One region of the Streptomyces sp. NPDC000229 genome, then DNA from elsewhere that is predicted to be linked to it. Evidence: predicted binding sites of a transcription regulator. Region 1 holds the regulator's gene; each other region holds the start of a gene.

Region 1 (10,157 bases):
ATCGAGAACCTGCCGGTCGTCCAGCCGACGTACATGGCCGCCGTCCCCCGCATCTTCGAAAAGGTTTACAACGGAGTCGCGGCAAAGGCACGGGCAGGAGGCGGCGCCAAGTACAAGATCTTCAAGTGGGCCGCCGAGGTCGCCCGCGAATACGCCAGGACCAGTCAGGACAACTTCCGCCGCACCGGCAACGCGAGCGTCCCCTTCGGCCTGAAGGCCAAGCACAAGATCGCCGACGCCCTCGTCTACTCCAAGCTCCGCGAGGCCTTCGGCGGCCGGCTGCGCGCCGCCGTCTCCGGATCGGCCGCCCTCGCGCCCGACATCGGCTACTTCTTCTCCGGCGCCGGCATCCACATCCTGGAGGGCTACGGCCTCACCGAATCCAGCGCCGCGTCCTTCGTCAACCCGGGCGAGGCCTACCGCACCGGCACCGTCGGCAAGCCGGTGCCCGGCACCGAGGTCCGGATCGCCGACGACGGCGAGATCCTGCTGCGCGGCCCCGGCATCATGGAGGGGTACCACGGGCTGCCGGAGAAGACCGCCGAGGTCCTGGAGCCGGACGGCTGGTTCCACACCGGCGACATCGGCGAACTGTCCGTCGACGGCTACCTCCGCATCACCGACCGCAAGAAGGACCTGATCAAGACGTCCGGCGGCAAGTACATCGCGCCCGCCGAGGTCGAGGGACAGTTCAAGGCCGTCTGCCCGTACGTCTCCAACATCCTCGTCCACGGCGCCGACCGGAACTTCTGCACCGCGCTCATCGCCCTCGACGAGCCCGCGATCCTCGGCTGGGCGGAGGAGCACGGCCTGGGCGGCAAGTCCTACGCCGAGGTCGTGGCCACCCCCGAGGTCAACCAGCTCGTCCAGGGCTATGTGGACCGGCTCAACGAGGGGCTCCAGCGCTGGCAGACCGTCAAGCAGTTCCGGCTCCTGCCGCGCGACCTCGACATCGAGCACGGCGAACTGACGCCCAGCCTCAAGCTGAAGCGCCCCGTGGTCGAGCGTGAGTACAAGCACCTGATCGACGAGATGTACGCGGGGACCAGGGAAGCCTGAGACCGGCGGGACGCAACGACGGGGCCGCGCTCGGCGAGCGCGGCCCCGTTCGCGTGGGCGAGTTCGATGACTCGGCGCTTATGGGCGTGCTCGATCTGTCACCCTGTCGGTGTCCGACCACGAGCCGAGCCGACGAGGAGCCGCACGTGGGGTCCCTTCCGACACAGCGCGCGACCACCGGCGAGTTGCTGCTGCCGCCCCACCACCCGCCCCCGGGCCAGTCCGTCACGCGCACCAGCCTGCCGGGCAACCCGCTCGCGCCGTCCGCCGCCCGCCGGTTCGTACGCGCCGCGCTCGCCGACTGGACCGGACTGGCGCTGCCCGCCGCCGCGACGATCAACGACCGGGTCGCCGCCGACGCCGTCCTGGTCGTCGGCGAGCTCGTCACCAACGCCGTCGTCCACGCCGGTACCACCGTCGAGCTCCTCTTCCGTCTCGAGGACCCCGCCGACGGGCGGCCCGCCGCCCTCGTCCTCGAGGTCTCCGACCACCACCCCACCCGGACCGTCCGCCACGAGCAGCAGCACCAGGAGGACGAGGACGGTCTCGACGAGTACGGCCGCGGGCTCCAGCTCGTCGCCGCCCTCGCCGAATGCTGGGGCATCACCTACCGCCCCGGCCTCAAGACCGTCTGGGCCCGGCTCCCCCTCGACGGCTGGGACACCTGCCCCGTACCCGGCGCCGAGCCGGCGATCCAGCGCGGGCTGCGCGCCGCCGGGATCCTCGCCCCGGCACCGCGCCGGGTCGTGCGCGACGACCACGAATGGGCCGGCCGCGGGGCGCTGTCGTTCCTCGCCGAGGCGTCCGACCTGCTCGCCGGCCAGCTCGACGAGGACCTCGTCGCCGCGCTCGCCGGCCAGCTCCTGGTGCCGCGCCTGGCCGACTGGTGCGCCTTCTGGCTGGAGGACAACACCACGGAGGGCGGCGGGCCCCGGCTCGCCCGGGTGTGGCACGCCGACGAATCGGCGCTGGAGACGCTGCGCACGGTGCTGGAGAAGGAACCGCCCCGCATGCCGGAGCCGCCCCGCACCGGGCCGGTGCCGATCCCGTGGCCGTCCTCGGAGCGCGGCGCGGAAGGGCACGCGGACGGGCACGGGCATGCGCACGCGGACGGGAAAGCGGACAGGCACGGGCACGCGGACGGACACGGGGTCCGGGGCGGCGACGGGCAGGGGGTCCGGGGCGTGCCGGGCGGCGCGGCGGGAGGCACCGCGCTCGCGTACCGGCTGGTCGTCGGCGGGCACGGACTGGGCACGCTGATGCTGGGACGGCGCGGGCGCGGCCGGATCCCCGACGCCGTCACCACCCTCGTGGAGGACTTCGCGCGCCGCGTCGCCCTCGCCATCGGGGCCGCCCGCCGCTACACCCGCCAGGTCACCATCAGCCGGATCCTCCAGCGCGGTCTCCTGCCCAGCCAAGTGGCCCAGATCCCGGGCATCGACAGCCGCATCGTGTACGAACCGAGCGACGACGGTCTCGCGGGCGGCGATTTCTACGACGTGTTCCAGGCCGGCCCGGGAGCGCGCCGCTGGTGCTTCATGCTCGGTGACGTCCAGGGCAGCGGCCCCGAGGCCGCCGTCGTCACCGGCCTGGCCCGCCCCTGGCTGCGCTTGCTCGCCCGCGAGGGCCACCAGGTCGGGCAGGTCCTCGACCGGCTGAACCGGCTGCTCCTCGACGACGCCACGGAGGCCGCCGAAGCCGCCGCCTCCATGGTCGCCGCGGCCGGTGACCTGCCCGGCGGGCCACAGCCCCCGGCCCAGCCGCAGTCGCGGTTCCTGTCACTGCTGTACGGCGAGCTCGTGCCGCTCGCCCCCGAGGACGGCGGCGGAGCCCGCTGCACGCTCGCCAGCGCCGGCCACCCCCTGCCGCTCCTGCTGCGCCCCGACGGCTCCGTGACGCCCGCCGCGGCGCCCCAGGTGCTGCTCGGCGTCGTCGACGACGTCGGGTACGAGAGCCACACCTTCCACCTCGCGCCCGGGGAGACCCTCCTGTGCGTCACCGACGGCGTCACCGAACGCCGCTCCCGCACCGGCCGGATGTTCGACGACGGCGACGGGCTGGCCGAGGCCCTCGCCGGCTGCGCCGGGCTGCCGGCACGGGAGGTCGCCGACCGGATCCGGCAGGCGGTCCACACGTTCGGCGAGACGCCCGTGCGCGACGATCTCGCGCTGCTGGTGCTCCAGGCCCGGTAGGTGCCGCGGTGACGGACAATGGGCGGTATGCCTTCCGTACTGCCCGATGGTGAGCCCATGCCCGAGGACGGCGCGCTTCCCGCGTCCGCCCTGCTCGGGGCCGGTGAGCGGCCGCTCGGGTTCTATCTGCACGTGCCGTACTGCGCGACCCGCTGCGGCTACTGCGACTTCAACACCTACACCGCCACCGAGCTGCGCGGCTCCGGTGGCGTCCTCGCCTCCCGCGACAACTACGCGGCGACGCTGACGGACGAGGTGCGCCTCGCGCGGAAGGTGCTCGGTGACGACCCGCGCCCGGTGCGCACCGTCTTCGTCGGCGGCGGTACGCCCACGCTGCTCGCCGCCGCGGACCTCGTGACGATGCTGGGCGCCGTCCGCGACGAGTTCGGGCTCGCCGACGACGCCGAGATCACGACGGAGGCGAACCCGGAGTCCGTGGACCCTGCGTACCTGGCGGAGCTGCGGGAGGGCGGCTTCAACCGGATCTCCTTCGGCATGCAGAGCGCCCGCCGGCACGTCCTGAAGGTGCTCGACCGCACGCACACCCCCGGGCGGCCGGAGGCCTGCGTCGCGGAGGCGCGCGCGGCCGGGTTCGAGCACGTCAACCTCGACCTGATCTACGGCACGCCGGGGGAGAGCGACGACGACTGGCGCGCCTCGCTCGACGCGGCGATCGGCGCGGGGCCGGACCACGTCAGCGCGTACGCCCTGATCGTGGAGGAGGGCACGCAGCTGGCGCGGCGCATCCGGCGCGGCGAGGTGCCGATGACGGACGACGACGTCCACGCGGACCGGTACCTGATCGCCGAGGACGTGCTGTCCGGGGCGGGCTTCTCCTGGTACGAGGTGTCCAACTGGGCCACCTCGGAGGCGGGACGGTGCCTGCACAACGAGTTGTACTGGCGCGGCGCCGACTGGTGGGGGGCGGGGCCCGGCGCGCACAGCCACGTGGGGGGCGTGCGGTGGTGGAACGTCAAGCACCCCGGCGCGTACGCCGCGGCGCTGGCGGAGGGGCGGTCGCCCGGCGCGGGGCGTGAGGTCCTGTCGGAGGAGGACCGGCGCGTGGAGCGGGTGCTGCTGGAGCTGCGACTGAAGGAGGGGTGCGCTCTGTCGCTGCTGAAGCCGGCGGGCCTGGCCGCTGCCGAGCGGGCGGTAAGGGACGGGCTCCTGGACGCCGGTCCTTACGCCGACGGGCGGGCCGTGCTGACGCTGCGGGGGCGGCTCCTGGCCGACGCGGTGGTGCGGGACCTGGTGGATTGATTGACGTCCCCTCCAGGCCCCGCCCAGGAGGCCGACCGCAGATCCCCGCAGTGGCGGGGACAACGACCTGCCAGGCCGTGTGGACGAGCTGATCGACGGAACAGCCCCGCTATGGCGGGGAGGCGGTTCGGGCCCCGGCGGGGAAACGACTGGACCAGTGTGTGATCACGCCGGCTCCGCGCCGCCTACCGTCACGTGATCAATGAGTTGCTCCACCGCGCCCAGCAGCTCCGGCTCCAGGTCTTTGTACGAGTGGACCTTCGACAGGATGTGCTGCCAGGCCGCGCCCGTGTTCTCCGGCCAGCCGAGTGCCCGGCACACGCCCGTCTTCCAGTCCTGGCCGCGCGGGACGGCGGGCCACGCCCGGATGCCCACCGACGAGGGCTTCACCGCCTCCCAGATGTCGATGTACGGATGCCCCACGACCAGGGTGTGGGCGTCCGTGACCGATGCCGCGATGCGGGACTCCTTGGAGCCGGGGACCAGATGGTCCACCAGGACCCCGAGGCGGGCGTCGGGGCCCGGGCCGAAGTCCCGGACGACGGCCGGGAGGTCGTCGACGCCCTCCAGGTACTCGACGACCACGCCCTCGATGCGCAGGTCGTCGCCCCACACGCGTTCCACGAGCTCCGCGTCGTGGCGGCCCTCCACATAGATGCGCCCCGCACGGGCCACACGCGCGCGTGCACCCGGGACGGCGATGGAGCCCGAGGCGGTGCGCGACGGCCGGGAGGGCGCCGCCGACGGGCGCACCAGCGTCACCGTACGGCCCTCCAGGAGGAACCCCCGGGGCGTCAGCGGGAACACCCGGTGCTTGCCGAACCGGTCCTCCAGGGTGACCGTCCCCGCCTCACAGCCGATCACCGCCCCGCAGAAGCCGGTGCTCACCTCCTCGACCACCAGGTCCGGGTCGGCGGGAACCTCGGCAACGGGCGCGGACTTCTTCCACGGGGGCGTCAGATCGGGGTGGTAGCTGCGCATTCGCCAGACGCTACGACACCCCGAACCGCCGGGCCAGTTCATCGCGTTGGGCGCGTAGGAAGGCGGCGTCGACCACGGCGCCGTGCCCGGGGACGTACACGGCCTCCTCGCCGCCCAGCTCCAGCAGCCGGTCCAGGGCGGCCGGCCAGCGCGAGGGGATGGCGTCCGGCCCGGCCTGCGGGTCGCCCGACTCCTCCACCAGGTCCCCGCACAGGACGACCTCCCGGGAGCCCGGCACGAGCACGGCCAGGTCGTGGCCGCTGTGACCCGGCCCCACATTGGCCAGCAGCACCTGCCGCCCGCCCAGCTCCAGCGTCCACTCGCCGCACACCAGGTGGTGCGGGGCCACCAGGACGTCCGTCGCCTCCAGGGCGTCCGTCTCGGCCACCCCGTGCCGTACGGCGTCGCCCCGCAGCGCGTCGCGGTCCCTGGTGAGCACGGTGTCGATGCCGACGGCGCCGTACACCTCCGTCCCCGAGAACGCCGCCGTGCCGAGCACATGATCGAAATGGGGATGACTCAGTGCGATATGCGTCACTCTCCGGCCGCCCATCAGGGCCTGAGCCTGCGCCCGGATCGCGGCGCCCTCACGGAGCGTCGCGCCCGTGTCGTACAGGAGAGCGCCCTCCTCGCCGACCACCAGCGCCGTGGTCGCGTCCCACACCGGGAGCCTCCTGCGGCCCACGCCGTCGGCGAGACGCTCCCAGCCGAAGTCTTCCCAACTGACGTCCATACCGCGACGCTATCGGCAACCACCAGCGACGTCGCGCGGTAGCGTGGTCGGCCGCCCTTGCTAGGGGCGTACCCCGGCGCCGTACACTTGCCGGGGGAAGGTTGGCACTCGGGCATTGCGAGTGCCAGCGAAGCAGAAGGAACCACAGCCAGCTGGAGGTGCGCGCGATGCTCAGCGAACGCAGACTCGAGGTACTGCGCGCCATCGTCCAGGACTATGTCGGTACCGAGGAGCCCGTCGGTTCCAAGGCCCTCACGGAGCGCCACAACCTCGGAGTCTCGCCCGCCACCGTGCGCAACGACATGGCGGTGCTGGAGGAGGAGGGCTTCATCGCCCAGCCCCACACCAGCGCGGGCCGCATCCCCACCGACAAGGGCTACCGCCTCTTCGTCGACAAGCTCGCCGGCGTCAAGCCGCTGTCGTCGCCGGAGCGGCGCGCCATCCAGAACTTCCTGGACGGTGCCGTGGACCTCGACGACGTCGTCGGCCGTACGGTGCGGCTGCTCGCGCAGCTGACCCGGCAGGTCGCCGTGGTGCAGTACCCGTCGCTGACGCGGTCCACCGTGCGTCATGTGGAGCTGCTGTCGCTGGCCCCCGCCCGGCTGATGCTCGTCCTGATCACCGACACGGGGCGGGTGGAGCAGCGCATGGTCGACTGCCCCGCGCCGTTCGGCGAGACGTCCGTGGCCGACCTGCGGGCGCGGCTGAACAGCCGCGTCGTGGGGCGGCGCTTCACGGACGTACCGCAGCTGGTGCAGGACCTCCCGGAGTCCTTCGAGGCGGAGGACCGGGGCACCGTCTCCACGGTGCTGGCCACGCTGCTGGAGACACTGGTGGAGGAGACCGAGGAGCGGCTGATGATCGGCGGCACCGCCAATCTCACCCGCTTCGGGCACGACTTCCCGCTGACGATCCGGCCGGTGCTGGAGGCGCTGGAGGAGCAGGTGGTGCTCCTGAAGCTGCTCGGCGAGGCCAAGGACTCGGCGATGACCGTACGTATCGGGCACGAGAACGCCCATGAGGGCCTCAACTCCACGTCCGTCGTCGCGGTCGGCTACGGTTCGGGCGACGAGGCAGTCGCCAAACTCGGCGTGGTCGGACCGACCCGCATGGACTACCCCGGAACGATGGGAGCGGTACGCGCAGTGGCACGTTACGTCGGACAGATCCTGGCGGAGTCGTAAGTGGCCACGGACTACTACGCCGTACTCGGCGTACGCCGCGACGCGTCCCAGGACGAGATCAAGAAGGCGTTCCGGAGGCTCGCCCGCGAGCTGCACCCGGACGTCAACCCCGATCCGAAGACGCAGGAGCGGTTCAAGGAGATCAACGCCGCCTACGAGGTGCTGTCGGACCCGCAGAAGAAGCAGGTCTACGACCTCGGCGGTGACCCGCTGTCCGCCTCCGGCGGCGCGGGCGCGGGTGGCTTTGGCGCGGGTGGCTTCGGCAACTTCTCCGACATCATGGACGCCTTCTTCGGTACGGCGTCCCAGCGCGGCCCCCGGTCGCGCACGCGGCGCGGCCAGGACGCGATGATCCGCCTGGAGATCGACCTCAACGAGGCGGCCTTCGGTACGACCAAGGACATCCAGGTCGACACGGCCGTCGTCTGCACCACCTGCTCCGGCGAGGGCGCCGCGCCCGGTACATCGGCCCAGACGTGCGACATGTGCCGCGGCCGTGGCGAGGTCTCCCAGGTCACCCGGTCCTTCCTGGGCCAGGTCATGACGTCCCGTCCCTGCCCCCAGTGCCAGGGCTTCGGCACCGTGGTCCCCACCCCGTGCCCGGAGTGCGCGGGCGACGGCCGGGTCCGGTCGCGCCGTACGCTCACGGTCAAGATCCCGGCCGGTGTGGACAACGGCACCCGTATCCAGCTGGCCGGCGAGGGCGAGGTCGGCCCCGGCGGCGGTCCGGCCGGTGACCTGTACGTCGAGATCCACGAGCTGCCGCACGCGGTGTTCCAGCGGCGGGGCGACGACCTGCACTGCACGGTGACCATTCCGATGACGGCGGCCGCACTGGGCACGAAGTGCCCGCTGGAGACGCTGGACGGGCTGGAGGAGGTCGACGTCCGGCCCGGCACGCAGTCGGGCCAGTCGATCCCGCTGCACGGACGCGGTGTGACGCACCTGCGCGGCGGCGGGCGCGGTGACCTCATCGTGCACGTCGAGGTCCAGACGCCGTCGAAGCTGGACCCGGAGCAGGAGCGGCTGCTGCGGGAGCTGGCGAAGCTGCGGGGCGAGGAGCGGCCGACGGGTCAGTTCCAGCCGGGGCAGCAGGGTCTGTTCTCCCGCCTGAAGGACGCGTTCAACGGGCGGTGACCGAGGGTCCGCGGCCCCGGTACCCCCTGACGGGGGCAGATCGTGGTCGTGGGGGCTGACGCCCCCGCGCCCCGGGACCCGGTGGCTTCGCGCCGCATGAGCCCCCCGAGAGGCCGGCTGGTCCGCCGCAGGACCCCAAGACCGCCCGTGCGCGCACGGGCGGCCGCGTGTGGCCGTGCGGCGGGGGCGTGACACCATGCGTGCATGTCCTCCGCACTGACCGATCTCTGCCGGTACCCGATCGTGCAGGCCCCCATGGCGGGTGGCGCCTCCTGTCCGCAGCTGGCCGCGGCCGTGTCCGATGCCGGTGGCCTGGGGTTCCTGGCCGCCGGGTACAAGACCGCCGACGGCATGTACCAGGAGATCAAGCAGGTACGCGGGCTGACCTCGCGGCCCTTCGGCGTCAACCTGTTCATGCCCCAGCCCGGACACGCCGACCCCGCCGCCGTCGACGTCTACCGGCACCAGCTCGCCGGTGAGGCCAACTGGTACGACACGCCGCTCGGCGACCCGGACGCGGGGCGGGACGACGGGTACGAGGCCAAGCTGGCCATCCTGCTGGACGACCCGGTCCCGATGGTCTCCTTCACGTTCGGGTGCCCGACCCGCGAGACGGTCGCCGCGTTCGCGCGCGCCGGGACGGTCACCGTCGTGACGGTGACGTCGCCCGAGGAGGCCCAGGCGGCGCAGCAGGCGGGTGCCGACGCCGTGTGCGTCCAGGGCATCGAGGCGGGAGGGCACCAGGGCACGCACCGCGACGACCCGGAGACCGGCGGGGCCGGCACGGGCCTGCTGTCGCTGATCGCGCTGGTGAAGGAGGCCGTGCCGCTGCCGATCATCGCCGCGGGCGGTCTGATGCGCGGCAGCCAGATCGCCGCGGTCCTCGCGGCGGGCGCCGAGGCCGCACAGCTCGGCACGGCGTTCCTGGTGTGCCCCGAGTCGGGCGCGCACGTCCTGCACAAGCAGGCCATGACCAACCCGCTGTTCGTCCGCACCGAGCTGACGCGGGCGTTCTCGGGGCGCCCCGCGCGGGGCCTGGTCAACCGGTTCATGCACGAGCACGGCCCGTACGCCCCGGCCGCCTACCCCGAGGTGCACCACTTGACGAGCGGGCTGCGCAAGGCCGCGGCCAAGGCGGGTGACCCGCAGGGCATGGCGCTGTGGGCCGGGCAGGGCCACCGGATGGCGCGCGAGCTGCCCGCCGGGCGCCTGGTGGAGGTCCTGAGCGCCGAACTGGACGCCTCGGTGGCCGGCCTCGCGCTGCGGGGCGTCGCGTCATGACCGCGCCCGTGTTCCTGGTCGACCGCGTGGACCAGGTCACCGGCGGGACCGTCACCCTCGACGGGCCCGAGGGGCGGCACGCCGTCTCCGTACGCCGCCTGCGCGTCGGCGAGGAGATCGTCCTGACGGACGGCGCCGGCAGCGGCGCGTACGGCACCGTCGCGGCCGTCGAGGGCAAGGACCGCCTCGATGTGACGGTGACCGAGGTACGCACGGAACCCGAGCCCACCCCCCGTATCACCGTCGTCCAGGCCCTGCCCAAGGGTGACCGCGGCGAGCTGGCCGTGGAGACCATGACCGAGACGGGCGTCGACGCGATCGTGCCGTGGG
Region 2 (10,157 bases), on a different contig from region 1:
ATCCAGCGTCAGCCCCGTCCGGCGGCCCGGCTGCGGGGCGCCCGCGCGCAGACGCGTCCCGCGAAAAAGGCCCGGAAGTTTTTCGCGCCGGGTGTCGATCCGGGTCCCGCCCGTTCGACGTAAGGGTGAGAGGCGGGGAACAGCCCGCCGCACACACCCGAGGAGACGGCCGTGCCGCGCTACCTGACGATGATCCGTATCGACGAGAAGAACGCCCCCGCCGAGGGCCCGAGCCCCGAGCTGCAGGAGCGGATGGGCAAGCTGCTGGAGGAGATCACCAAGGCGGGGGTCATGCTGGAGACCGCCGGGCTCATGCCGTCCTCCCAGGGCACCCGAGTGACCTGGTCGGGCGGGCAGCTGTCGGTCACCGACGGCCCCTTCACCGAGTCCAAGGAGGTCATCGGCGGGTACTCGATCAGCCAGTGCAAGGACAAGGCCGAAGCGGTCGAGTGGACCAAGCGCTTCCTCGCGCTCCACGAGGACCACTGGACCATCACCGCCGAGGTGCGGGAGATCGCCGAAGCCTGAGACACCGCGTGCCGCACCGGCCGATGCGGCACCATGGGGAGGCGTGAGCGCACCGCACGCCGTGGAGACGGTGTTCAGGATCGAATCGGCGCGGATCATCGCGGGCGTCGCCCGGATCGTCCGTGACGTGGGCATCGCGGAGGAGCTGGCGCAGGACGCTCTGGTCGCCGCCCTGGAGCAGTGGCCGGAGTCGGGCGTCCCGGACAGGCCGGGCGCCTGGCTCATGGCCACGGCCAGGAACCGAGCCATCGACCTCGTACGCCGCCGCGAGACGTACGCGCGCAAGCTCGCCGAGGTCGGACGCGACGTGGACGACTCGTACGCGCCGGACGCCGCCCACGACCCGGACGACATCGACGACGACCTGCTGCGGCTGGTCTTCACCGCCTGCCACCCGGTGCTCTCCGCCGACGCGCGCGTGGCGCTCACGCTGCGGCTGCTCGGCGGGCTGACGACGGAGGAGATCGCCCGCGCCTTCCTGGTACCGGAGCCGACGGTCGCCCAGCGGATCGTCCGCGCGAAGCGGTCCCTGGCCCGGGCGGGCGTGCCCTTCGAGGTGCCGTACGGGGAGGACCGGGCGGCCCGGCTCGCCTCCGTGCTGGAGGTCATCTACCTCGTGTTCAACGAGGGGTACGCGGCGACCGCCGGCGACCACTGGCTCCGCCCCGGCCTGTGCGAGGACGCGCTGCGGCTGGCGCGCGTGCTGGCCGGACTGATGCCCCAGGAGCCCGAGGTGCACGGGCTCGCCGCGCTGCTGGAGCTCCAGGCCTCCCGCACGGCCGCGCGCACCGGGCCCGACGGGGAGCCGGTGCTGCTGGCCGACCAGAACCGGGCGCGCTGGGACCGGCTGCTGATCCGGCGGGGCTTCGCGGCACTGGAGAAGGCCGGCACGGGGCCGTACGCGCTCCAGGCGGCGATCGCGGCCTGCCACGCGCGGGCGGCGCGGTACGAGGAGACCGACTGGGCGACCATCGCGACGCTCTACGGGCGGCTCGCCGCGCTCGCCCCCTCGCCGGTCGTCGAGCTGAACCGCGCGGTGGCCGTCTCGATGGCCGAGGGCCCGGCGGCGGGGCTCGGAATCGTGGACGCCCTCGCCGGTGAACCGTCCCTGGCGGGCTACCACTTGCTCCCGAGCGTACGGGGTGACCTGCTGGCCCGGCTGGGGCGCGTCGCCGAGGCCCGGGCGGAGTTCGAGCGGGCGGCGTCGCTGGCCCGTAACGCCCGCGAGAGGGCCCTGCTTCAGGGACGATCACGGGCGCTAGCCTCGGACCATGCCCAGCCGTAGCCTCCTGCCCCCGCCTCCGCCGCCCGTTCACCTCCGCACCTGGCCGGACCGCGACGCGCTGCTCGCCGACCGGACCATGGCGATCGGCGAGCTGAACCGGCGGATGCTGGGCGGGAAGCGGCTGACGCTCTCTCTGCTGACGCTGCTGGGCCTGCAGTTCGGGTGGGGTTTCATCGGCGCCGGGATCCTCTCGCTCGACGGCCTGGTGGACCCGCTGATGGCGATGGCCGGCGCCGTCGCCGCCTGCCTGGGGCTGGCCGTCATGGTTCCGCTGGTCGTCGTCGTCACGCTCGGCCTCCGCCGGGACCGCACGCTGCGTGCCCGGCTGCTGGAGTGGGCGGCGCTGGACCCCGCCCCGGTGCGTGACGCCCGCTTCCGGGCGCCGGGGATGAGCCTGGCGTGGCTGCTGCTGGCGTTCGCGCAGTGCGCGGCCGGGCTGTGGCTCTCGTTCGTCGTCCCGGCGCTGGCCCGCCCCGGCAGCACGACCTACGGGGAGGTCGCCTACGCCATGGGCGCGGGCATCATCCTGTGGATCCACGGCCTGATCGCCGGCGGCAAGGCGGTCGGCCACCGCCGCCTGGCGCTGCGGCTGGCCGCCCTCTGACCCGGCCTGATCCCGGAGAGACGCCTCAGACCGGCTGCCCGATCAGCATGGTCGGCGCCCCGGCGACCCGGGTGAGGAAGACCGTGGCGGCGTGCGGACCCTTCGGCTTGAGCCTGCGGCGCAGCTCCTCCGGTTCGACCGCCGAGCCGCGCTTCTTCACCGTCAGGGTGCCCACTTCCCGTTCACGCAGCAGGGCCTTGAGCTTCTTGAGGTTGAAGGGCAGCTCGTCGGTGATCTCGTAGGCGGTGGCGTACGGGGTGGGGCGCAGCTCGTCGGTTGTGATGTACGCGATCGTCTCGTCGAGCAGGCCGCCGCCGAGGTCCTCGGCGACCTCCGCGACCAGGTGCGCGCGGATGACGGCGCCGTCCGGCTCGTAAAGGAAGCGGCCGACGGGGCGGGCCGGGGGGTCCGGCAGGCCCCGGCCGGTGAGGGTGTGCGGGCCGGGCAGGAGGGTCGCGGTGATCGTGCCGGGGCGGGTGCCGAACCACAGCACCGCCTCCTTGACGTCGCCGCCGTCGGAGACCCACTCGGCCTCGGCCTCCGGTGGGACCGTTTCGTGCGGGATGCCCGGGGCGATCTTCAGCGCCGCGTGCGGGGCCTTGCGAGCCGCGTCGACGGCCCAGGAGAGGGGCGGGGAGTAGGCCTCCGGGTCGAAGATCCGCCCGCCGCCCCGCCCGCCGCGCCGTGCCGGGTCGACGAAGACCGCGTCGTACGGGGAGGTGTCGACCTCCGTGACGTCGGCGCAGCGCACCTCGATCAGGTCGGCCAGGCCCAGTGCGGCGGCGTTGGCGCGGGCGGCCTCGGCCGTCAGCGGGTCGCGGTCGACGGCGAGGACCCGGATGCCCGCGCGGGCCAGGGCGATCGCGTCGCCGCCGATTCCGCTGCACAGGTCCGCAACGCTGCGTACGCCGAGGCGGGCGAAGGCGGCGGCGCGGTGCTCGGCGACCGTTCTGCGGGTGGACTGTTCGACGCCGCCGGGCGTGAAGTACATGCGGTGCGCGTCCTGCTCGCCGAACTTCGCCACTGCCCGCTGCCGCAGCCGGGCCTGTGCGATCGCCGCCGTGACCAGATCGGCCGGGTGCTCGCGGCGCAGCCGGGAGGCGACCGCCAGCTCCTGGGAGGGGGTGTGGTCGCGCAGGGCGGTGAGCAGGGTCTGGCCCTCGTCGGTGAGGAGCGCGGAGAAGGCGGCGAGATCGGTCACCCGGCCCATTGTGGGCCAGGCGGGGGATGGTGCGCGTCAGGCGGCGGTGTCGGCCGGTGGTCCGGGCGGCGCGCTGACAGGATGCGGCGCCATGCAGCTAGTACGACAAAAAGGTCAAAGGGTAAGCAAGCGTGCGCGGGTCCTGCTCGCCGCACTGCTGATCGCGGCGCTCGGATCCGCCTGTGCCGCGGAAACCGGCACCGGGGGAGCGGGTCCGGGTTCCGGAGCGGGCGGCGGCAATGCCGAGCCCGCCGCCGGTCAGCAGCCCCAGCAGCCCCCCGACGCGGCCGCCGCCCTCACCGCGTACGTGGAGAAGGTCAGGCGCGCACAGGCCGCCCGTACCCTCGCCGCCAGGAAGTGGGGCCTCAGGGCCACCCCCCTGGCCGCGCCCCCGCCCCCGGCGGCCACCGACAAGCCGCACATCACCTTCCGCAAGGGCTTCGGAGTCGGCGACCCCAGCCTGCCGCCCGTCTTCACCACCGTGCCGACCAAGGAACGGATCGTTTTCCTGACGATCGACGACGGCGCGGAGAAGGACCCCGAGCTGCTGCGGATGATGGACGAACTGGACATCCCCTACAGCGCCTTCCTCAGCGACTACCTGGTCAAGGAGGACTACGCCTACTTCAAGCGGATGCAGGACCGGGGCGTGGCCCTGCACAACCACACCCTCAACCACCGCTACATGCCCGCCCTTTCGTACGCGGAGCAGAAGCGCGAGATCTGCGGGCAGCAGGACACCATCGAGAAGCGGTACGGCACACGGCCGTCGCTCTTCCGCCCGCCCTACGGCAACTACAACGCCGACACCCTGCGCGCCGCGCGGTCGTGCGGCGTGAAAGCCGTCCCCCTGTGGGCCGCCGAAGCCTTTCCCGACCACATGGAGTGGCGCGAATGGGACCGGGACCTGCATCCCGGCGACATCATCCTCACGCACTTCCGGGGCCGGGAGGACTGGAACGGCACCATGCCGGACATGATCAGGCAGGTGATGGACGTCGTCACGGCCAAGGGGTACGCGGTGGCCAGGCTGGAGGACTACGTGTGAGCCGGCCCTGCGGCCGCGATCACGCCACGACCGGGCGGTGAATTGGCACTCCGCTTGACCGAGTGCTAACCGCGGTCATAGTCTCAGGTCTGGCACTCCCCACCGGAGAGTGCCAACACAGCGACGGGCAGGTCCGGCACCCGCGACGACGGATCCACCTGGTCGCCACCTCAGACAGTTAACCCCGTGAGATCTCCGAAGGGGGAGGTCGGATCGTGACGACCACCAGCTCCAAGGTTGCCATCAAGCCGCTCGAGGACCGCATCGTGGTCCAGCCGCTCGACGCCGAGCAGACCACCGCCTCTGGCCTGGTCATCCCGGACACCGCCAAGGAGAAGCCCCAGGAGGGCGTCGTCCTGGCCGTTGGCCCGGGCCGCTTCGAGAACGGCGAGCGCCTGCCGCTCGACGTCAAGACCGGCGACATCGTGCTGTACAGCAAGTACGGCGGCACCGAGGTGAAGTACAGCGGCGAGGAGTACCTCGTCCTCTCGGCTCGCGACGTGCTCGCGATCGTCGAGAAGTAATTCACCTGAGCAAGATTTGCTTTTGAGCTGCGCCCCTGGCCCCCGCTGATGACACATTGCCGGGCGGCGAGGGGCGCGGTTCGTCAACCAGAGTTTTCGAGAGGGCTGAATCGCTCCCATGGCGAAGATCCTGAAGTTCGACGAGGACGCCCGTCGCGCCCTTGAGCGCGGCGTCAACAAGCTTGCCGACACGGTCAAGGTGACGATCGGCCCCAAGGGCCGCAACGTCGTCATCGACAAGAAGTTCGGCGCGCCGACCATCACCAACGACGGTGTCACGATCGCCCGCGAGGTCGAGATCGAGGACCCGTACGAGAACCTCGGCGCCCAGCTGGTGAAGGAGGTGGCGACCAAGACCAACGACATCGCGGGTGACGGCACCACCACCGCCACCGTCCTGGCCCAGGCGCTGGTCCGCGAGGGTCTGCGCAACGTCGCCGCGGGCGCCTCCCCGGCCGCCCTGAAGAAGGGCATCGACGCCGCGGTCAAGGCCGTCTCGGACGAGCTGCTCGCCTCGGCCCGCCCGATCGACGACAAGGCCGACATCGCCGCCGTGGCCGCGCTCTCCGCGCAGGACCAGCAGGTGGGCGAGCTCATCGCCGAGGCGATGGACAAGGTCGGCAAGGACGGTGTCATCACCGTCGAGGAGTCCAACACCTTCGGCCTGGAGCTGGACTTCACCGAGGGCATGGCCTTCGACAAGGGCTACCTGTCCCCGTACATGGTCACCGACCAGGAGCGTATGGAGGCCGTCCTCGACGACCCGTACATCCTGATCCACCAGGGCAAGATCTCCGCGATCACCGACCTGCTCCCGCTGCTGGAGAAGGTCATCCAGGCCGGCTCCTCCAAGCCGCTGCTGATCATCGCCGAGGACGTCGAGGGCGAGGCCCTGTCGACCCTGGTCGTCAACAAGATCCGCGGCACGTTCAACGCCGTCGCGGTCAAGGCCCCCGGCTTCGGCGACCGCCGCAAGGCGATGCTCGGCGACATGGCCGCCCTCACCGGCGCCACGGTCATCGCCGAGGAGGTCGGCCTCAAGCTCGACCAGGCCGGTCTTGACGTGCTGGGCACCGCCCGCCGCGTCACCGTCACCAAGGACGACACCACGATCGTCGACGGCGGCGGCAAGTCCGAGGACGTGCAGGGCCGCGTCGCGCAGATCAAGGCCGAGATCGAGACCACGGACTCCGACTGGGACCGCGAGAAGCTCCAGGAGCGCCTCGCGAAGCTGGCCGGCGGCGTGTGCGTGATCAAGGTCGGCGCCGCCACCGAGGTGGAGCTGAAGGAGAAGAAGCACCGTCTGGAGGACGCCATCTCCGCGACCCGCGCCGCGGTCGAGGAGGGCATCGTCTCCGGTGGTGGCTCCGCGCTCGTCCACGCCGTCAAGGTGCTGGAGGGCAACCTCGGCAAGGAGGGCGACGAGGCCACCGGTGTCGCGGTCGTTCGCCGCGCCGCCGTCGAGCCGCTGCGCTGGATCGCCGAGAACGCGGGCCTCGAGGGCTACGTCATCACCTCGAAGGTCTCCGAGCTCGACAAGGGCCAGGGCTTCAACGCCGCCACGGGCGAGTACGGCGACCTGATCAAGGCCGGCGTCATCGACCCGGTCAAGGTCACCCGCTCGGCCCTGGAGAACGCCGCCTCCATCGCCTCCCTGCTGCTCACGACCGAGACCCTGGTCGTCGAGAAGAAGGAAGAGGAGCCGGCGGACGCGGGCCACGGCCATGGTCACGGCCACTCCCACTGACGCCTGCTGAGCGTTTCGAGGCCCGGTGCCCCCGTCGCGGGGGCACCGGGCCTCGGTGTTTTCCGCGCCGTCACGCCGAGCGGCTGAGCTCCCACGGCCGCACCGGATCCTGGAACGGCGCGCCCTTCGCGTACCGCTCCAGCTCGTCCAGCGCCTGGTCCGCCATGCGGTGCAGCTCGTTGCCGAGCGAGCCCGCGAGGTGCGGGGTGAGCAGCACGTTGGGGAGGGTGTAGAGCGGGGAGTCGGGCGGCGGGAGTTCGGGGTCGGTGACGTCGAGTACGGCGCTGAGGCGGCCGGACACCAGGTGCTCCAGGAGGGCCGGCTCGTCGATCAGGGAGCCGCGCGCGGTGTTGATGAGCGTCGCCCCGTCCGGCATGAGGGCGAGCTGCGTGGCGCCGATCATGTGGCGGGTGGACGGCAGTTGCGGGGCGTGCACGGAGACGATGTCCGCGCGGGCGCACAGCTCGTCGAGCCCGGCCGGCACGACCCCGAGCGCCGCGGCCTCGTCGGAGGTGACGTACGGGTCGTGGAGCAGCACCTGTACGTCGAAGGGGCGCAGCAGCTCGATCACGCGGCGGCCGACGCGGGACGCGCCCACGATGCCGACCGTACGGCGGTGGTTGCCGCTGTCGGCGAGCTCCCGCAGCCAGTCGTGCTCGGCGCGCAGCTCGGCGTACCGCCGAGCGGCGCGCAGGACGCGCTTGCCGGCCAGCAGGATGGCGGCGAGCGTGTACTCGGCGACCGGCAGGGCGTTGGCCGCGGCGGCCGAGGTCACCGTGATGCCGCGCTCCCAGCAGGCGTCGGTGACATGGTGCTTGACGGACCCGGCGGCGTGGACGACGGCACGCAGGCGGGGGGCCCGGTCCAGGACGGCCGCCGTGAGCGGTGTCGCGCCCCAGCAGGTGAACAGCACCTCGGCCTCGGCGAGCGCGGAGGCGATGTGGGGCACGGGGGCGGTCAGGTCGTGGGCGACCAGGTGCGGGTCGGTGCGCGCGAGGGCGGCCAGGCGGGCTCGGTGGGCGTCGGTGAGCAGGCGCCCGGCGATGCCGGGGCCCATGGCCAGCAGGACGGCGGGCCGGTTGTCAGTGGTGTCGTGCATGGTGGTCCGTGGGCTCCTCAACGGCGGCATGGGCGGCGGCCTCACTTGACGCTCCCGGCGGTCAGACCGGCCTTCCAGTGGCGCTGGAGCGAGACGAAGGCGACGACCAGGGGGAGGACGGCCAGCAGGGAGCCGGTGACGACGAGGGGGTAGAAGTCCGGCTCGGCGTGGGCGTTGCTGTTCCATGCGTACAGGCCGAGGCTCAGGGGGAAGAGCCGCTGGTCCGAGAGCATCACCAGGGGGAGGAAGAAGTTGTTCCAGATGGCGGTGAACTGGAAGAGGAAGACCGTCACGAAGCCCGGCATGATCATGCGCAGCCCGATCGACCAGAAGGCGCGCAGCTCGCCGGCCCCGTCGATACGGGCGGCCTCCAGGGCCTCGCCCGGGATGTAGCCGGCGCTGAAGACGCGGGCGAGGTAGACGCCGAACGGGTTGACCAGGACGGGGATGAGCACGGCCCAGTAGGTGTTGACGATGCCCGTCTTGCTGGCGAGCAGGTACATGGGCAGGGCGAGCGCGGTGGTGGGGACCAGCACGCCCATCAGGACGACACCGAAGAGCTTCTCCTTGCCCCGGAAGTCGTACTTGTCGAAGGCGTATCCGGCGGCGACGCAGATCAGCGAGCAGGCCAGCGCCCCGCCGCCCGCGTACAGGAGGCTGTTGAGGTACCAGCGGAAGTACACCCCGTCGCCGTACTCGGCGAGCCGGGTGAGGTTGCCCGCGAGGTCGAAGCCCTCGAAGGAGAAGGCGTTCCCGGCCAGCAGCCCGCCCGCGTCCTTGGTGGCGGCGGTGACGAGCCAGACGAGGGGGAAGAGCATGTAGGCGGCGGACAGCAGCAGGGCCCCGTTGACGGCGGTCCTGGACAGCCATCGGCTCGGCGGCCGGCGCGTGGCTGTGGTGCCGCCGGTGGCCGCGGGGGCGGTGCGGGCGGGCGGCGGAGTGGTGACGGTCGCGCTCATGCGTGCTTCTCCTTCCGGTTCTGCTTCCGGCGGCCGGTGAAGCGGGTGACGGCGAAGGACAGGAGCGCGGCGGTGAGCGCGAGGAGGACGGAGGCGGCGGCCGCGAGTCCGTAGTCGTTGCGGTCGAAGGCCGCGGAGTAGGCGTACATGTTGGGCGTCCAGGTGGAGGTGACGGCGGAGCCCGTGCCCTTGTTGAGGATCAGCGGCTCGGTGAACAGCTGGAGCGAGCCGATGACGGTGAACAGCGCGACCATCGCCAAGGAGGCGCGGATCAGCGGGAGTTTGATGCTGAACGCGGTGCGCCAGGCGCCCGCCCCGTCGACCGTCGCCGCTTCGAGGACGGAGCGGTCGATGGCCTGGAGGGCCGCGTAGAAGATGACCATGTTGTAGCCGAGCCATTCCCACAGCGCGATGTTGACCACGGAGGGGAGGGCGCCTTCGGGTGAGAAGAAGTCGAAGCCGATGCCGCCGGACTCCATGGCCTTCACGACCGGGCTGAGCTGGGGCGTGTAGAGGTACACCCAGATCAGTGCGGCGATGATGCCGGGCACGGCGTGCGGCAGGAACAGCGCCAGCTGGAAGAAGCGGCGGGCGCGGGCGAGTGCCGAGTCGAGCAGCAGAGCGAGGCCGAGGGCGCCGGCGAGCAGCAGCGGAATGTAGAACAGGCAGTAGCCGAGCAGGACGCCGAAGCCCTCGCGGAAGGCCCGGTCGCCCAGCGCCGCCAGGTAGTTGTCGAGGCCGCTGAAGACGGTCTCGGTGCCGCCGAACCCCAGCCCCGACTGCTTCTCGGTGAACAGGCTGAGCCAGACCGCGTATCCGATCGGCACCACCATCACCGCGGTGAACAGGACGAAGAAGGGGGTCAGGAGGACGGCGGCGGCACCGGTGCGGGCACGCGCACCGGTCCGGGGGCGGGCAGAGGGGGTGGCGGCGAGGACGGCGCGGGCCTTCATCGGTGTCAGCCCTCGACCTTCAGCCCGCGCTTCTTCAGCTCGGCGACGGTGGCGTCGTGCCCGGTCTTCACGGCGTCGGCGAGGGTGGTGCCGCCGTTCGCCACCTTGCCGAGCTGGTCCTTGATGGCGAGGTTGGTGGTACCGGTGGTCGGGCCCCAGGCCCAGTTCGGGTTGATGGAGGCACCGGCCTGCTCGAAGAGCCGGTAGAT
Region 3 (10,157 bases), on a different contig from region 1:
TCGACGCCCTGCGCGTCCCGCTGGCGGACCTCGCGACCCTGCACGGCCTGGTTCTCGAACCGGGCCGCCTGGTCCTCGAACTGCGCCCCCCGGGCGTCGACAAGGGCGTGGCGCTGACGGAGTACGTACGCGAGATCGGCGCGGAGGCGGTGGTGTACGCGGGCGACGACCTGGGTGACCTGCCGGCGTTCGCCGCGGTGGAGAAGCTGCGGTCGGACGGGGTGCCGGGGCTGCTGGTGTGCAGCGGCAGCGGCGAGGTCCCGGAGGTCGCGCAACGGGCCGACCTCCTGGTGCCGGGCCCCCGGGGTGTGGTGGGTCTGCTGTCCGCGCTGGCCGCCGCCGTCTGAAACGGTCCCGCAGCCGGAGTGCGGGGCGGTCGCCTGCCGGGGGGTGGTGGGGTGCGGCCCCTCCGGGCTCACCTCCTCGAGGCCGGCGGCCTTGGGTTACGGGTGAGGGAGCCCGGCCTTTGCCGCCAACCTCTGCGGGGGCGACCCTGCACGGCCCCACCCCGGTCGTAGTTCGTCTGACGGTCGGAATCGTTTCCCGGCGCGTGGTGCGGGGCGGCCGTCTCTGCAGCGCCGCGTATGGGGGCGGAGCCCCCGGTCAGGCCGACCGCAGCGCGTTGAGCTGGTCGAGGAACCAGCGGGCCGGGGGCAGGGCGGTGGCCGCCGCGGCGAGGCGCTTGGTGCGGTCCGCGCGCTCGGCGGGGGGCATGGAGAGGGCCTCGTGGAGGGCGTCCGCCGTGCCGACGACGTCGTAAGGGTTCACCGTGATCGCGTCGTCGCGCAGCTCCTCGTACGCGCCCGCTTCCCGGGACAGCACCAGCGCGCAGCCCGCGTCCGAGACGACCGGGACCTCCTTGGCGACGAGGTTCATGCCGTCCCGGATGGGGTTGACCAGCGCCACGTCCGCCAGGCGGTACGCGGCGAGCGAGCGGGCGAAGTCGTCCTCGACGTGGAGGATCACCGGCGTCCAGCCGTCGCGGCCGTACTCCGCGTTGATCTCGTCGGCGAGCCGGGAGACCTGGGCGGTGTACTCGCGGTAGACCGGCAGGTCCTGGCGCGAGGGGTACGCGAACGCGAGGTGCACGACGCGCTCGCGCCACTCGGGCCGCTCGGCCAGCAGGTGCCGGAAGGCCAGCAGCCCGCGGACGATGTTCTTGGACAGCTCCGTGCGGTCGACGCGGACGACCGTCCTGCGGTCCGGGCCGATCTGGTCGCGCAGCAGCGCCATGCGGTCGTCCACGTCCGGGCGGCGTGAGCGGTCGCGGAGGAACTCGGCGTCCGCGCCGAGGCCGTGCACGCCCAGGTGGGTCTGGTGGGGCTTGCCGTGCGCCCAGTACTGCACGATCGGCGACTGGTCCTTGGGCCAGTGCGTCGTCACGTCCATGTCCCGCAGGGACTTCGCGCAGCAGTCCTGGAAGGCCTTCAGCCAGCGCCAGGTCAGGAAGCCGAGCCGGTCCGCGCCGAGCATGCCGAGGAGGAGCTCCTCGGCGATGTCGTCCGGGAGCATGGAGAAGTACTCCGGCGGCGCCCACGGCGTGTGCGAGAAGTGGCCGATGCGCAGGTCGGGGCGGAGCTCGCGGAGCATTCCGGGGACCAGGGCCAGGTGGTAGTCCTGGACGATCACGACCGCGCCGTCCGCCGCCTCCACCGCGAGGGCCTCGGCGAAGGCACGGTTGTAGAGGCGGTAGGACCCCCACTGGCGGCGGAATTCCGCGTCGAAGACGGGCTCCAGCGGCGTCTGGTACAGCATGTGGTTCACGAACCACAGCACGGAGTTCGCGATGCCGTTGTACGCGTCGGCGTGCACCGCCGCGTCGATGTCGAGCATCTTCACGCCCGGCTCGGCCGCGACGCCCTGCCGCACCGCCTGCCGGTCGCCGTCGCTCAGCGCGGCGCACACCCACAGCGCGCCCGCGTCCGGCCCGATCGCGGACAGTCCCGACACCAGTCCGCCCCCGCCGCGCCGGGCGTCGAACGTCCCGTCCTCACGTGGTACGTAGCTGACCGGACCGCGGTTCGAGGCGACAAGAATCTGGGCTGCCATGGAGACGAACCTAGCCCGTTGCGGAAACGCTCAAACGTACGGCCCTCAGGCCACCCGGCGGCGCCGTGCGTACTCGGCCACCTCGGTCATCGGCGGGCGTTCCTCGGTGTCGACGTCGTGCGTACGCGGTACGAAGCCGTCGTCCCCGCGGTCGAACTGCGTCAGCCGCGGCCGCACCAGGTGCCCCCGCGACAGCCGCAGCTGCGCCGTCCGGTAGATCGCCGCCGCCATCCGGCCCAGCGCCCGCTCGTCCTGGTGCCGGTGCTTGCGCACACCCACGTCCACCTGCGCGAGGGCGTCGAGGCCCACGGTGTGCAGGGCGTCGACGAGGAGGCCCAGTTCCACTCCGTAGCCGACGGGGAAGGGGAGACGTTCGAGAAGGGAGCGGCGGGCCGCGTACTCGCCGCCCAGCGGCTGGACGAACCCGGCGAGCTGCGGCCAGTGCAGGTTCAGCAGCGGCCGCGCCACCAGCTCGGTCACCCGGCCGCCCTGCCCGGGGGAGCCGGCCAGGGGGCGGTCGTACATGGCCTTGACGAAGTGGACGGACGGGTCGGTGAGGAGGGGGCCGACGATCCCGGTGACGAAATCGGCCGAGAAGTCACGCAGGTCGGCGTCGACGAAGCAGACGATGTCGCCGGTGGTGGCGAGGAGGGAGCGCCACAGCACCTCGCCCTTGCCGGGGAGGGCGGGTACGCGGGGGAGTATCGCGTCCCGGTGCACCACGCGCGCCCCGGCCGCGGCGGCGACCTCGGAGGTCCGGTCGGTGGAGCCCGAGTCGATCACCAGGAGTTCGTCGACGAGCGGGGTGGAGGCGGACATCAGCTCGCGGCGGATCACGGTGACGATGTCGCCGACCGTCGCCTCCTCGTTCAGTGCCGGCAGCACGACACTGACGGTCGTCCCGTGCTTGGCCGCGAGCAGCCGGTCGAGCGGTCGGTCGGCCACGGACCAGGACCGCCGCTCCAGCCAGCGCTCCACCTCTTCCAGCACGTGATCTCCATCTCGCGTATCGGACGACCATCTCAAGCGTCCGGGGGTTCGGTTACAGTCTTGAACAACGCGGATGGCCGTCGCATGTCGGGTCCCCGCGGAAACAATCGAATACCGCTCATCCAGAGGGGCAGAGGGACACGGCCCGTTGAAGCCCCGGCAACCCTCCAGTCGGCACTCGCAAGCTCTTGCGCGAGGCCCCGGCTAGGGAAGGTGCCAAATCCGTCTCATGGCGAAGTGCGCCATGAGGAAGATGAGGAGAAAGGGCCTCGCCTCCATGGCTGTACAGACTGTCGCCACCGCCAAGAACGTCGACCTCGGGCCTGCTTCCGCCCTCTCCTGTCGCGAATGCGGCGAGCGCTTCGCGCTCGGTCCCATTTTCGCCTGTGAGCTGTGTTTCGGGCCGCTCGAGATCGCCTACGACCTGCCGGTGGGTGACCCGGAAGCCCTGCGCAAGCAGATCGAGGCCGGTCCCGCCAACATCTGGCGGTACGCCCCTCTCCTGCCCGTGCCGGCCGACGTGACCGACAAGCCGAACCTGAACCCCGGCTGGACCAAGCTCGTCCAGGCGGACAACCTGGCGCGCGAGCTGGGTGTCGAGCCGGGCAAGCTGTTCGTCAAGGACGACTCCGGCAACCCGACGCACTCCTTCAAGGACCGCGTCGTCGCGCAGGCGCTCGAGGCGGCGCGCGCCTTCGGCTTCACCACCCTGTCCTGCTCGTCGACGGGGAACCTGGCGGGTGCCGTCGGCGCCGCCGCCGCCCGCGCCGGTTTCCGTTCCTGCGTGTTCATCCCGCACGACCTGGAGCAGGGCAAGGTCGTCATGGCCGCCGTCTACGGCGGCGACCTGGTCGGCATCGAGGGCAACTACGACGACGTCAACCGCTTCTGTTCCGAGCTCATCGGCGACCCGCTGGGCGAGGGCTGGGGCTTCGTGAACGTGAACCTGCGGCCGTACTACGCGGAGGGTTCGAAGACCCTCGCGTACGAGATCTGCGAGCAGCTGGGGTGGAAGCTGCCCGACCAGCTGGTCGTCCCGATCGCGTCCGGCTCGCAGCTGACGAAGATCGACAAGGGGCTCCAGGAGCTCATCAAGCTGGGCCTGGTCGAGGACAAGCCGTACAAGATCTTCGGTGCCCAGGCGGAGGGCTGCTCGCCGGTGTCGACGGCCTTCAAGGCCGGTCACGACGTCGTACGGCCCCAGAAGCCGAACACCATCGCCAAGTCGCTCGCCATCGGCAACCCGGCCGACGGCCCCTACGTCCTGGACATCGCCCGCCGGACCGGTGGCGCGGTGGAGGACGTCGACGACCAGCAGGTCGTCGACGCGATCAAGCTGCTGGCGCGTACGGAGGGCATCTTCGCCGAGACGGCGGGTGGCGTGACCGTGGGCGTGACGAAGAAGTTGATCGAGGCGGGCGTGCTGGACCCGTCCCTGACCACGGTCGTGCTCAACACGGGCGACGGCCTGAAGACCCTCGACGCCGTCGCTCCGACCACCGGCCCGACCGCGACGATCCGACCGAGCCTGGACGCGTTCCGCGACGCCGGCCTGGCCTGACCCTGACTTGAGCCTGTACTGAGAGGCAGCATCACGACATGAGCGTCAACGTCCGCATCCCCACCATCCTCCGTACCTACACCGGCGGCCAGGCCGAGGTCACGGCGGAGGGCGCGACCCTGTCCGAGGTCATCGAGTCGCTGGAGAAGAACCACCCGGGCATCGCCGCCCGTGTCCTGGACGACCAGGGCAAGCTCCGCCGCTTCGTGAACGTGTACGTCAACGACGACGACGTGCGCTTCGAGCAGGGTCTCCAGACCGCCACGCCCGACGGTGCGGGTGTGTCGATCATTCCGGCCGTCGCAGGCGGCTGCTGACGCAGGCGGCGTGACGGACTTTGCCCCCTCCGTGAGAGAAGCGGAGGGGGCAATTCTGCATGGTTGAGCGCGGTAGAGTTGGGGAAGTCCCCGCCGCTGCCTGTGCCGCACGCATATGAGAGATTGCGCGGCCGCGACAAGATGCAGTCAATGTACCCCCGCGAATTGTGCCATTTTGGGTGCTTTGCCGGGCCCGACTTGCCCAGGATTCTGGCCCCTTCGGCCGCATTTTCCGTTCATCCGTGCTCGGATTTCTCGTCCGATTGACCTGTTGCAGACGGCAGTTGGGCAGATACATTCAGCGGCGGTCGACGCGTTCCGGCGCACGCCCGCTGGGGTATCCCCAGGCCCCCAGGGCCTCGGGGAGCTGTCAGCGGGTGAGGTCTGACCCGGGTCCGCGAAGTGCGGTCCTGTGCAAGGGCCAGTAATAGGGGAGTTAGGCATGGCTCAGGGCACCGTCAAGTGGTTCAACGCGGAGAAGGGGTACGGCTTCATCGCGGTCGACGGTGGTGCGGATGTTTTCGTCCACTACAGCGCGATCCAGATGGACGGCTACCGCACCCTTGAAGAAGGTCAGCGAGTCGAGTTCGAGATCTCGCAGGGCCAGAAGGGTCCGCAGGCGGACATGGTCAAGCTCGCCGCCGGCTGAGAGCCGCGTCGCGATCGACCGACCATCGACTGTCGACATCGCAAGTGCCGAGGGGCTCGCGTTCCAGGGGACGCGGGCCCCTCGCGCATGTCCGGACGATGCCCGGGTGGGGTCCCGGCGGGCCGCGGCGAGGGGTCGGCACGGCCTCGGCGGAGGGCCGGATCTGCTGGAGGCGCTTGCACTCGCATGGGTCGAGTGCTAATCATTGGCGTTAGCACTCTGAAGGTGAGAGTGACAACGAAGGACCGAGTCGGTGAGGTCCGCAGGCCGGTGGGGCAAGGAACCACTTCAGGCAGGCAGGCCGTCCGTCGCGGGCGCCAGCGCGGTCCGGAGCATCCACCCCAGTCCGGGAGGACCACTTCACATGGCCAAGATCATCGCGTTCGACGAGGAGGCACGGCGCGGCCTCGAGCGCGGCATGAACCAGCTCGCCGACGCCGTCAAGGTGACCCTGGGCCCCAAGGGTCGCAACGTCGTCCTCGAGAAGAAGTGGGGCGCCCCCACGATCACCAACGATGGTGTTTCCATCGCCAAGGAGATCGAGCTCGAGGACCCGTACGAGAAGATCGGCGCCGAGCTGGTCAAGGAAGTCGCCAAGAAGACGGACGACGTCGCCGGTGACGGTACGACCACCGCGACCGTCCTCGCCCAGGCGCTCGTCCGCGAGGGTCTGCGCAACGTCGCCGCCGGCGCCAACCCGATGGCGCTCAAGCGCGGCATCGAGACCGCCGTCGAGGCCGTCTCCGGTGCGCTGCTGGAGCAGGCGAAGGATGTCGAGACCAAGGAGCAGATCGCTTCCACGGCCTCCATCTCCGCCGCCGACACCCAGATCGGCGAGCTCATCGCCGAGGCCATGGACAAGGTCGGCAAGGAAGGCGTCATCACCGTCGAGGAGTCCCAGACCTTCGGTCTGGAGCTGGAGCTCACCGAGGGTATGCGCTTCGACAAGGGCTACATCTCGGCGTACTTCGCCACCGACATGGAGCGTATGGAGGCGTCGCTCGACGACCCGTACATCCTCATCGTCAACTCCAAGATCTCCTCGGTGAAGGACCTCCTCCCGCTGCTGGAGAAGGTCATGCAGTCCGGCAAGCCGCTGCTGATCATCGCCGAGGACGTCGAGGGCGAGGCCCTGTCGACCCTGGTCGTCAACAAGATCCGCGGCACCTTCAAGTCCGTCGCCGTCAAGGCCCCGGGCTTCGGCGACCGCCGCAAGGCCATGCTGAACGACATCGCCATCCTCACCGGTGGCCAGGTCATCTCCGAGGAGGTCGGCCTCAAGCTCGAGAACGCCGGCCTGGACCTGCTGGGCCGCGCCCGCAAGGTCGTCATCACCAAGGACGAGACCACCATCGTCGACGGTGCCGGTGACAGCGACCAGGTCGCGGGTCGCGTCAACCAGATCCGCGCCGAGATCGAGAACTCCGACTCGGACTACGACCGCGAGAAGCTCCAGGAGCGCCTGGCGAAGCTGGCCGGCGGCGTGGCCGTCATCAAGGCCGGTGCCGCCACCGAGGTCGAGCTCAAGGAGCGCAAGCACCGCATCGAGGACGCGGTGCGCAACGCCAAGGCCGCCGTCGAGGAGGGCATCGTCGCCGGTGGTGGCGTGGCCCTGCTCCAGGCGTCCAGCGTCTTCGAGAAGCTGGAGCTCCAGGGCGACGAGGCGACCGGCGCCAACATCGTGCGCCTGGCGCTGGAGGCCCCGCTCAAGCAGATCGCCGTCAACGGTGGTCTCGAGGGTGGCGTCATCGTCGAGAAGGTGCGCAACCTGCCCGTCGGCCACGGCCTGAACGCCGCGACCGGTGAGTACGTCGACATGATCGCCGAGGGCATCATCGACCCCGCCAAGGTGACCCGTTCCGCTCTGCAGAACGCGGCCTCCATCGCGGCGCTGTTCCTCACCACCGAGGCCGTCATCGCCGACAAGCCGGAGAAGGCCGCGGCCGGTGCTCCGGGCGGCATGCCGGGCGGTGACATGGACTTCTGATCCTCCCGGATCGGACGCAGTCCTGACGCTGACGAGGGCGGTACCCCCACTCCCAGGGGGGTACCGCCCTCGGGCGTTCTACGCTGGGGTTATGGCCGTCGACGTCCTGACCGAGACCGTGATCGACGCCCCCTGCGACGCCGTCGCCGCGTACGCCGCCGATCCCTCGAACGCGCCCGAGTGGTACGTCAACATCGTCTCCGTGGAGTGGGAGACCTCCTCGGAGGTCGAGGTCGGCGCACGGGCCGCGTTCGTCGCCCGCTTCCTGGGGCGGCGGCTCGTCTACACCTACGAGATCGTCGAGTACGAGCCCGGGCGGCGGCTGGTCATGCGCGCCGACCAGGGGTCGTTTCCCATGGAGACCACCTACACCTGGGAGCCCTACGGCGTCGAGGGCGACCGTACCCGCATGACCCTCCGGAACCGGGGCGGAGGAGGCAGCCGGATCCTCGCCGCCGCCATGCGCCGCGCCAACCGGAAGGACCTCGCGATGCTGCGGCACCTCCTGGAGACGCGCTACGGCCCCGGGGCCGCCTGAGCCCCGAGGCCGCGCGTCGCTCTTGTCGCTCTTATCGCTTGAGGTCCGCCACGAACGCGGACCATGCGGCGGCCCGGAACACGAGCTTCGGGCCGGTGGGGTTCTTGGAGTCACGGACGGGGACGAGGTCGGGGTGGCCATCGGCGACTTCGAGGCAGTCGCCGCCGCTGCCGCCGCTGTGGGTCGACTTGCGCCACCTGGCGACTTCGAGGCAGTTGCCGCCGTCCCCGCCGCTGTATGTGGACTTGCGCCACTCAAGGATGTCGATCTTCATGGGCGTAATCCTCCGCCACTGATGTGATCAGGGCCAGGGATTCCCTGGGTGACAGTGCGCTGGCCCCGAGGAGATCGTAGGACAGTTCGTAGTGTTTGACGGTGGCGGGGTCGTCCTGCAACTGCCCCGTGCCCAGCCCTTGCAGGTACGCGAGCGGTGGTGCGTCGTCGAAGGCCATCAATTTGAGGGCGCCTTCGAGCGCCATGTGCGCGCCTGCCTCGAATGGCAGGACCTGCACGATCACCCGGTGGGCGCGGCCCAACTCCGCAATGTGTTGGAGGGCCTCGGCCATCACCGCCGGGCCGCCGACCTCTCGTCGCAGGACCGCCTCGTCCAGAACCGCCCAGAACAGCGGCTTCGTTGGGTCGTCGAGGATCCGCGCGCGGGCGAGCCGCGCCTCGACCAGGCCGTCGATGGCGTCTTCCGTCGCGGTGGGCTGGTACGCGCGGAACACCTCACGCGCGTACCGCTCCGTCTGGAGCACGCCCGGGATCAGCAGCGGGGCGTACTCCTTGATCGACGTCGCGACCGCTTCCGCCTCCGCCGCTTCCGCGAAGTGATCGGGGTATCGCGACTTGTTGGCGGCCTCGCAGTTCCGCTGGAAGAACCCGTTCGTGCCCAGTACGTCATCGATCTGTGCCGCGAACTCCGGTTGCATCCGCCGCGTGCCGGCCTCCAGCTGGCCGATGAACGAGCCGCTCACGAAGAGCTTCTCGCCCAGCTTCTCCTGGCTGAACTCGGCCTTTTCGCGGGCGTGGCGCAGTTCGGCGCCGAGCAGTGCCCTGGGCGAGGAGGACGGGTCGAGATCCTTCGGACCGGGCATGTGTCAACTCCCGTTAGCACAGATGGGGTTGTTGGGCCGCCTTTGTGTTCAGACTAGCCGCGAATCGACCACGCTGTGTACAGAACCCGAACACTCAGCGTGGAGGTGCCTGGTCATGGGGACGCGATCCGTGGAGCAAGTGGTGGACCAGCTGCGGGACGAACTCGGCAGGGTGGGCGTGACCCTGCCGTCCCTGCGGGTCGACCCGGTGTCGGCCGCGAGTGACGTGCCGTACCCGCTCGTGGAGCTGGGGCGCTGCAACGTGGACACCGCCATGCGCCTGGTCGCCGTCCTGCACGAGGCGCGGCGATGAGCGCGCCCGAGTACATGATCGACGGCCGGGACGGGCGGATCGGTGAGGTCATGGGCCGCGTCGGCGGCTATGTGCAGCTGCGTCCGCTGGGCGGCGGGCGGGAGTGGGACTGTCCGCCGGACGCCCTGTCGCCGGCTCCGCCGGGCGAGGTTCTGCGAGCGCGCGTTCGGGAGTTGAACAGACAGGCCCGCCTGCCGTGAGGGTGCCGGGTCCGTGCGCTGCTCACACGATCGTGGGACGCTGAGGAAAGGGGCGCTTCCCCGGCGCCCCGTCGATCTACATTCGCCTTCCTCAGGCCACGGGAGAAGGGACCCGCGATGACAGCCGCGACGGTCGAGAACGACCCGGCCCCCGAGACCCCCCCTACGTGGGAATTCATGCTGGACGCCTGGCGTGGGCTGGACGTGCCCGAGGGCTGGCGCGCCGAGATCGACAAGGGGAAGATTTTCTTGGTACCGCCGCCACACGCGCACCACAACGGCATCGCCGAGGTCGTGCAGCGCCGCCTCTACAGGGGGCTGCCCGACGAACTGGGCATCTACCAGACCCTCGGAGTGCACATCGCGCCGCTCGACAAACTGTACGTTCCCGACCTGGTCGTGATGCCGACCGACTTGATCGCTGCCGCCGACCCGGACACGTACGACCCCGTCGAC

Evidence for each region. Region 1 encodes HrcA, which represses chaperone genes, less so after heat shock. Its sites were predicted from a motif close to TTNGCACTCNGNNNNNCNGAGTGCNAA; they were not measured.
Region 2: a site for HrcA is predicted at 4,709-4,735, ahead of groES (co-chaperone GroES). Genes of this name have one in related genera too.
Region 3: a site for HrcA is predicted at 5,742-5,768, ahead of groL (chaperonin GroEL). Genes of this name have one in related genera too.

Annotation. Positions count from the first base shown of each region.
Region 1 covers NZ_JBEPEL010000035.1:38,658-48,814, reverse strand. Annotated here, with positions in the region: gene ABT360_RS18885 (AMP-dependent synthetase/ligase) at 1-1,059, shown strand, start outside; gene ABT360_RS18880 (SpoIIE family protein phosphatase) at 1,206-3,251, shown strand; gene hemW (radical SAM family heme chaperone HemW) at 3,279-4,511, shown strand; gene ABT360_RS18870 (DUF3097 domain-containing protein) at 4,677-5,492, opposite strand; gene ABT360_RS18865 (MBL fold metallo-hydrolase) at 5,503-6,225, opposite strand; gene hrcA (heat-inducible transcriptional repressor HrcA) at 6,393-7,409, shown strand; gene dnaJ (molecular chaperone DnaJ) at 7,410-8,546, shown strand; gene ABT360_RS18850 (nitronate monooxygenase) at 8,751-9,827, shown strand; gene ABT360_RS18845 (16S rRNA (uracil(1498)-N(3))-methyltransferase) at 9,824-10,157, shown strand, end outside.
Region 2 covers NZ_JBEPEL010000002.1:94,950-105,106, forward strand. Annotated here, with positions in the region: gene ABT360_RS02010 (hypothetical protein) at 1-123, shown strand, start outside; gene ABT360_RS02015 (YciI family protein) at 172-528, shown strand; gene ABT360_RS02020 (RNA polymerase sigma factor) at 572-1,813, shown strand; gene ABT360_RS02025 (hypothetical protein) at 1,800-2,417, shown strand; gene ABT360_RS02030 (THUMP-like domain-containing protein) at 2,443-3,627, opposite strand; gene ABT360_RS02035 (polysaccharide deacetylase family protein) at 3,710-4,666, shown strand; gene groES (co-chaperone GroES) at 4,882-5,190, shown strand; gene groL (chaperonin GroEL) at 5,309-6,937, shown strand; gene ABT360_RS02050 (hydroxyacid dehydrogenase) at 7,008-8,036, opposite strand; gene ABT360_RS02055 (carbohydrate ABC transporter permease) at 8,078-8,995, opposite strand; gene ABT360_RS02060 (carbohydrate ABC transporter permease) at 8,992-9,948, opposite strand; gene ABT360_RS02065 (ABC transporter substrate-binding protein) at 9,954-10,157, opposite strand, start outside.
Region 3 covers NZ_JBEPEL010000045.1:11,433-21,589, forward strand. Annotated here, with positions in the region: gene otsB (trehalose-phosphatase) at 1-347, shown strand, start outside; gene ABT360_RS21515 (alpha,alpha-trehalose-phosphate synthase (UDP-forming)) at 604-2,049, opposite strand; gene ABT360_RS21520 (glucosyl-3-phosphoglycerate synthase) at 2,095-3,039, opposite strand; SAM riboswitch class I at 3,155-3,299, shown strand; gene thrC (threonine synthase) at 3,284-4,600, shown strand; gene ABT360_RS21530 (ubiquitin-like small modifier protein 1) at 4,639-4,917, shown strand; gene ABT360_RS21535 (cold-shock protein) at 5,360-5,566, shown strand; gene groL (chaperonin GroEL) at 5,931-7,553, shown strand; gene ABT360_RS21545 (SRPBCC family protein) at 7,645-8,091, shown strand; gene ABT360_RS21550 (DUF397 domain-containing protein) at 8,123-8,365, opposite strand; gene ABT360_RS21555 (helix-turn-helix domain-containing protein) at 8,346-9,188, opposite strand; gene ABT360_RS21560 (hypothetical protein) at 9,304-9,501, shown strand; gene ABT360_RS21565 (hypothetical protein) at 9,498-9,701, shown strand; gene ABT360_RS21570 (Uma2 family endonuclease) at 9,819-10,157, shown strand, end outside.